3 regions of the Lactococcus sp. LG1074 genome follow, and region 3 is predicted to be linked to each of the others. Evidence: predicted binding sites of a transcription regulator. Region 3 holds the regulator's gene; each other region holds the start of a gene.
The links. Region 3 encodes Rex, which represses fermentation and respiration genes when NADH is low (regulators of the CRP and FNR family bind a similar motif). Its sites were predicted from a motif close to TTGTGAANTANTTCACAA; they were not measured.

Region 1 (2,280 bases), 540 kb from region 3:
ATTTCAAAAAACTGATTAATCTTGGTTTGCTCACAATCAAAGATTGCTTCGCAAATCAAAAACTATATTTGTTTGCTCACAATCAGAGATTGCTTCGCAGAACAAGGCTTACGCCTTGTTTGCTGAACCGAAAACGTCGATACGTTCTTCAACTGATGCAGTGATTGCGTCGAAACCAGGTTTCAAGAATTTACGTGGGTCGAAGAGTTTTTTCTTCATGTATTCAGCTTCGTTAGCGTTAAATTCAACGACGAATTCACGAGTTGCTTTTGCAAATGCAAGTTGGCATTCTGTGTTTACGTTGATTTTAGCTACACCATTAGCGATTGCTTCGCGGATTTGATCGTCAGGGATACCTGAACCACCGTGCAATACGATAGGAACATTTTTGCCCATAGCTTCAACGAGTGCTTCGTTCAATTTAGTCAAGTGATCGATGTGGAGACCTTTCCAGTTTTCTGGGTAAGGACCGTGGATGTTACCGATACCAGCCGCAAGGAAGTCAACACCAAGTTTAGCCATTGCTACTGCATCTTCGATAGGAGCAAGTTCGCCTTCACCGACGATACCGTCTTCTTCACCACCGATAGAACCAACTTCACACTCAACTGAGATACCTTTAGCGTGAGCTTTTGTGATAACTTCTTCAGCAAGTTTAAGGTTTTCTTCGATTGGAAGGTGTGAACCGTCAAACATCAATGAAGAGTAACCAACTTCGATACATTCCAAAGCGTCATCAAAGTGACCGTGGTCAAGGTGAATAGCTACTGGTACAGTGATTCCCATTGATTCTACAAGAGTTTCAATGAGGAGTTTACACATTTTGTAACCACCCATGTATTTAGCAGCACCCATTGAAGTTTGGATAAGTACTGGAGTCTTTTTAGCTTCTGCTGCGCGCAAGATAGCTTGAGTCCATTCAAGGTTGTTTGTGTTGAAACCACCGATAGCGTAACCATTGTCACGAGCGGCTTGTACGAATTTTTCTGCTGAAACGATTGCCATTTCAAATTCCTCCGAATATTTTCTATTACTGTCTTAGTATAGCATTTTGTGAACTATTTTTCTAGTTATAAGTCGTGAATGCGCTTGTATTCTGGTTTTTTTAGAAAATAAAACATATGGTAATGACAAATAAAAAGAGAGTTCCCTCTCTTTTTATTATTTAGTACGGCTGTAGTTAGCTACGTCTTCTTGAATATTTTCGATAAATTGATCCAAGCTAATAACTTCAGTATCTGTTGAACCATAACGGCGAATGTTTACAGTGCCATCTGCCATTTCTTGATCACCCACAACGATTTGATAAGGAACTTTACGTGTTTGGGCTTGACGGATTTTATAACCCATTTTTTCATTTGATTCATCAACAACGATACGCAATCCTTTTTCTTGGAGACGTTTTTTGATTTCCCATGCGTAATCGGCATGAATTTCGTTGTTTACAGGAATGATGATTGCTTGAGTAGGTGCCAACCAAGTTGGGAACGCACCTTTATAAAGTTCAATCAAGTAAGCTGTAAAGCGTTCCAAAGTTGAAATTACACCGCGGTGAATCATAACTGGACGGTGTTTTTCACCATCTGCACCAACATATGTGATGTCAAAGTTTTCAGGGTTAAGGAAGTCCAGCTGGATAGTTGAAAGTGTTTCTTCATTACCTAAAGCTGTCTTAACTTGGATGTCCAATTTTGGTCCATAGAAGGCTGCTTCGCCTTCAGCTTCAACGTAGTCAAGATTCATATCATCCATGGTTGCTTTAAGCATACGTTGTGATTTTTCCCACATTGCATCGTCTGGGAAATATTTTTCTGTGTCTTCCGGGTCACGATATGACAAACGGAAGCTGTAATCGTCGATACCAAAATCACGGTACATTTCCATAATCAATTCAAGAATTTTTCCAAATTCTTCTTGGATTTGATCAGGTGTCACAAATGTGTGACCATCATTTAGTTGCATCACACGTACACGTTGAAGACCTGAAAGTGCGCCTGATTTTTCATAACGGTGCATTGTACCGAACTCAGCGATACGGATAGGTAATTCGCGGTAGCTGTGTACGTGGTGTTTATAGATAGCAATGTGCGATGGGCAGTTCATTGGACGAAGCTCCATTTGCTCGCCATCACCCATATCCATTGGTGGGAACATGTCTTCATGATAATGTTGCCAGTGACCTGATTGTTTATAAATATCCAAGTTCATCAAGTTTGGTGTGTTAACGTGCAAGTAGCCTGCAGCGATTTCACGGTCTTCTACGAAACGTTGGATTGTACG
Region 2 (2,280 bases), 280 kb from region 3:
ACTATTGTTCCTTTATAGACACTCATACCAGAGCGAAGCGATTCACTAAGATTAAGTGCTTCTTCTAAACCATTGTCGGCAATCTGCTTCAAGTATTCTATATTCCCTTTAGACATTACCAGAGTTGAAGTCCGAGGTGTTGCCCCTGGCATATTTGGCACTGCATAATGAATGACATTGTGTCTTGTAAATACCGGTTCTGCATGATTCGTTGCGTGATCAATAGTTTCAACCGTCCCTCCTTGATCAATAGCGATATCAACAATCACAGCACCTGGTTTCATTGATTTGACCATATACTCTTTCACAAGCTTTGGTGGTTTAGCCCCAGGAATCAGAATTGTTGAAATAAAAACGTCTGCTTTTTTTATGTGCTCTTCAAGTGCTTCGGTTGTTGACTTGACGATCTGCAGCTTTTTACCCGCATAACGCGTTTCCAGCTCTTGAATACGTGTATCACTCAGCTCTAAAATAAGGACGGAACAACCAATACTCAAAGCAATATCTGCTGCAGTACCACCACCAAATATAACGATATGTCCTGCCTCGATACCACTTTCGGGAATGCCTGGAAGTAGAATTCCTTGTCCCCCATGTTGTTTTTCCAGATAATATTGTCCAATATTAACGGCACGTCGTCCCGCAATTGCACTCAAGGGTTTGAGTAATGGAAAAGTTCCCTCCGTAGCGATATTTTCAGCCGAAAAAGCAGTCACCTTCATTTCTATCATTTTTTCAACACAAGCTTTATTTGCAGGTAAATGTAAAAATCCCCAGATTATTTGTCCCTCTTTAAGGTATTGATATTCTTCCTCTAAGGGCTCTTTTACGCGAACCATCATTTCTGCTTCCCATGTTTCTTCACGTTCCACTATCTTGGCTCCCGCTGCGATATACTGCTCATTTGGAAAACCAGCACCAAAACCTGCATTATTTTCGACATATAGCGTATGCCAGACCTCTACCAAAATTTTTACATTTTCCGGCGTCATTCCTACTCGTGCTTCCCCTTGTTTCAAGTCTTTTACTACACCAATTTTCATTCTTTTCTCCTTCAATGCAACTCAAATTTATAGAGTAAATATATCATCAATAAAGCGCTTAACTTACGAAAAGGGAAAATAACACTGTCTTTTTAGAATAATAAGATATTTTTGTTTTATATTCTACAAGGTATATTTTTAGTGAAAAGTAAGATGTATTTACGTCTTATATAGTGTAAGGCAAAAAAGATGTTAGGCATTGAAAGGAAACACTCAATATAACATCAATATTTATAGAAAAAGGAGTAAATTACATGTCAAACAAAAAACTAAAAAAACTGCTTATTACTGCTCTCACAGCTCTTGCACCCACGTCAGGTCCGGCTTTAGTACAAGCGAATGACATTCAAAGGCCTGCACCTCGAGTCTGGGTAGGAACTGTTGTTCGACAAAAAGTATACAATGTCAGAGGAAGTCTTCTACAGACACATTACCGTGAATTAAGGGTCAGAAATGGCTATAGAGTCAGAGTAACACCTCTCTATCTTAACAGAAACAGAACGCGTTACTATCAAGACTACATTTATCATACTTACTAAGCAAATGAAAAAATGGTGAGAGGGAAAATAGCATATGTTTCCCTTCGTTCTTTTCATGAGGAAAAAATATGTTTATACTAAAAAAATTTGTAAGCAGTAATAAAAATAAAGTCCTGATTTCCTTACTGTTCATCGGCTTAATCTTTCAGTTTGTTGCTTTTAAAACTGTAGGAACTCATCCCCCTAATGGTTTAGGATTGGAAGATACAACACAGGAAAATATCAAAGCCAGCGAAAAAAGTATCAGGGAACTCAAAAGTTTTATTGAATCTGGAGATCCTCCAGAAAACGCTGAAGAACTCTTAAGAGAACTCAATGATGAGTTAAAATTAGATAAGGCAAAACTTCAAGCATTAGAAGTAAATAATTACAATGAATTCTGGCGTTTAGATAACCTTTATAATGAACAAAGAATTAAAAAGTTAGAGGAAGCACAAAAAAATGGTGAAGAGATTCCTTTTGGTGGGGGATATGAGTATTTCAAGGCAACTTCCAAATGGTACCACCAAGTCCTAGACAGTGGGCAAGACTTTACTCAAGCTCCAGGGGTAAACCCATCCAGCATCGGCGCTGCCCTCTATATTTTGATTGGCTTAGGTGGACTTTATGGTCTAATCCTGCTGACTTTTATCTGTGGAGATACCTTGGCAATGGAGATGCCAAACGGTTTGCGCTATTACCATTTGATGAAAAAGGAT
Region 3 (2,280 bases):
ATAAAAACGAAATAAAAAAGTGGGTTATAAAAATCCACTTTTTTATTTTCTAAAAAAGTGATACCTACACTCTTTTTTCGTATAAATGATTAAGGAGAAAGTCGTGTATCACATTAAAGAAGAACAATATCCGATGAGACCCCGAGAAAGATTGAACATTTTTGGACCAGAAAAGCTGAGTGAACAAGAACTTTTAGCCATTTTACTCCGAACAGGCAGTAAAAAAGAAAATGTTATGGAACTTGCTGCACGGGTTTTGACAACCTTTAGCAGTTTAGAAGAGTTTCGTCGGGCTTCTCTAACAGAGTTGAAAGCAATCTCCGGTATTGGGCCTATCAAAGCCTTGGAAATTCGGGCGATGATTGAACTGGGTAAACGAATCCATACGACCCAAAGAAAAAGATACGGACAAGTAATAGGATCTCGCCAATTTGGGTTGAGTTTAGCAGATGAGATGTCTGATTTTGAACAGGAAAATTTAGTCGCAATCTACCTAGACGCACAGCATCGCATTATTCAGAAAAAAACGATTTTTATTGGTGCTGTGAACCATTCCATTGCCAATCCCCGGGAAATTTTACATCATGCGGTAAGAAATTTAGCTGTAGGGATCATCATTGCACATAATCATCCCTCCGGGATTACCCAACCAAGTCAACAAGACAAGCTGTTCACACAGAAGATTAAGCAAGCATGCGATGCTTTAGGTATACAACTTTTAGATCATATCATTACAGGCCAGGCTTCTTATTTGAGCTTTAGAGAAGAAGGTTTATTGGGCGAATAAAAAGTACATAGGAAGTCAACCTTCCTATGTACTTTTTTATTTTTAAGCTCTCAACTTATTTGATGTCTTTATTTGACATAAAGAATAAGAGGGTTTGAAGTTCTTTCGTTAAGTCAATTGACTGAACGACAACATCTTCAGGAACTTGCAAGCGCAAGGGTGAAAAGTTAAGAATACCTTTGATACCTGATTTAACTAGGATATCTGCGACTTCTTGAGCGTTCTCTTTATTGACAGAAATAATTGCTGTTTTGATTTTTGAATCTTTAATATTTTTAGAGAAGTCAGCGATGTCGTAGATAGGCACACCTGTAGAAGTTGTTGTACCAACGAGTGGATTTTCTGGAACATCATAAGCTTGGGTAACGCGCATTTTATTGCGGTTTTGGAATTCATAATTAATAAGGGCGCGTCCAAGGTTACCGACTCCTACGAGTGCGATATGCGTTTCTTGATCTTGTCCGAGTAATTCTCCAAAGAAATCACGTAAAGCGCGTGTTTCATAACCATAGCCTCGACGTCCCAGCTCACCAAAGAGTGAAAAATCGCGACGAATCGTCGCTGCATCCACACCAATTTTTTCCGAAATAAGTTGTGAGTTTGTGCGTGTTACTTGTTCATCAACTAAAAGTTTGAACAAGCGATAATATTGAGGCAAACGTTTTGCCGTTGCCTTGGGTAGTTGTTTATTAACTTGGGAGCCAGCCATGTTATCTCCTTTACATAGTCTTTGTGAATATTTTACCTTTTTTGAGTGGGGCTTGTCAAACAATTCTTTCCGGAATTATGCGGTTGGCGAAAGTTTGTGAAAAAAACGGAGAAAATTTAACAAAGAAAAAAGAGAAAAAATCTCTTTTCTCTTCAATTTATTTTTTCATTTAGCTCATCCAGTAAGCGAATCAATTCTTTCAAGTCCGCATTGAGAAGTGTACTTCTTAAATAAGCATATTGAACATGAAAAATTTGCTTATCTTCAGGTATTAGTGGTATCTTTATAAGACTATCCATATCGGCAAAGGGAAGAAAATCGGTCATCAAGGTTATGCCAACATTTGAGTTGACCAGTTGGCCAATAGTATGGATATCCGAAAAATTAAAAAGAACTTTTGCTTTTTTCTTGTATTTTTCATTCAAATTTTGGAAAGCTTCCATATGCACAAAACTTTCATCAAGCAGGATAAAAGGATAATCCAAGGCTTCTTTAAATGAAATTTCTTGACGTGAGGCAAGTGGGTTATCTTTAGAGACAAAGATATAAAATTCGCGTTGGTAAAGTAATTTCACAAAAAGGTTGGGGTGCATCAGGGGAGCAATGCTGCCTATAAGGCTAAAATCAATTGAGCCGGAGATAAGTTTGGCCAGAAGTTCCTCCGAGCCACCCGATACTAAATCAAACTTAGATAAAAAGCTAATCGCCTCCTTATCGTTTATGAGTTGAGCCAGAATTTTTGCTCGAATAATAGGGGGGAAACCAATATGATTTTGATGATTTT

Region 1: a site for Rex is predicted at 1,052-1,069, ahead of J0J36_RS08300 (class II fructose-bisphosphate aldolase). Genes of this name have one in related genera too.
Region 2: a site for Rex is predicted at 1,155-1,172, ahead of J0J36_RS04205 (alanine dehydrogenase). Genes of this name have one in related genera too.

Annotation. Positions count from the first base shown of each region.
Region 1 is NZ_CP071293.1:1,659,160-1,661,439, forward strand. Features, by position in the region: gene J0J36_RS08300 (class II fructose-bisphosphate aldolase) at 109-1,005, opposite strand; gene thrS (threonine--tRNA ligase) at 1,162-2,280, opposite strand, start outside.
Region 2 is NZ_CP071293.1:833,504-835,783, reverse strand. Features, by position in the region: gene J0J36_RS04205 (alanine dehydrogenase) at 1-1,043, opposite strand, end outside; gene J0J36_RS04200 (hypothetical protein) at 1,651-2,280, shown strand, end outside.
Region 3 is NZ_CP071293.1:1,114,893-1,117,172, reverse strand. Features, by position in the region: gene glmS (glutamine--fructose-6-phosphate transaminase (isomerizing)) at 1-4, shown strand, start outside; gene radC (DNA repair protein RadC) at 104-787, shown strand; gene J0J36_RS05530 (redox-sensing transcriptional repressor Rex) at 843-1,496, opposite strand; gene J0J36_RS05525 (LysR family transcriptional regulator) at 1,649-2,280, opposite strand, start outside.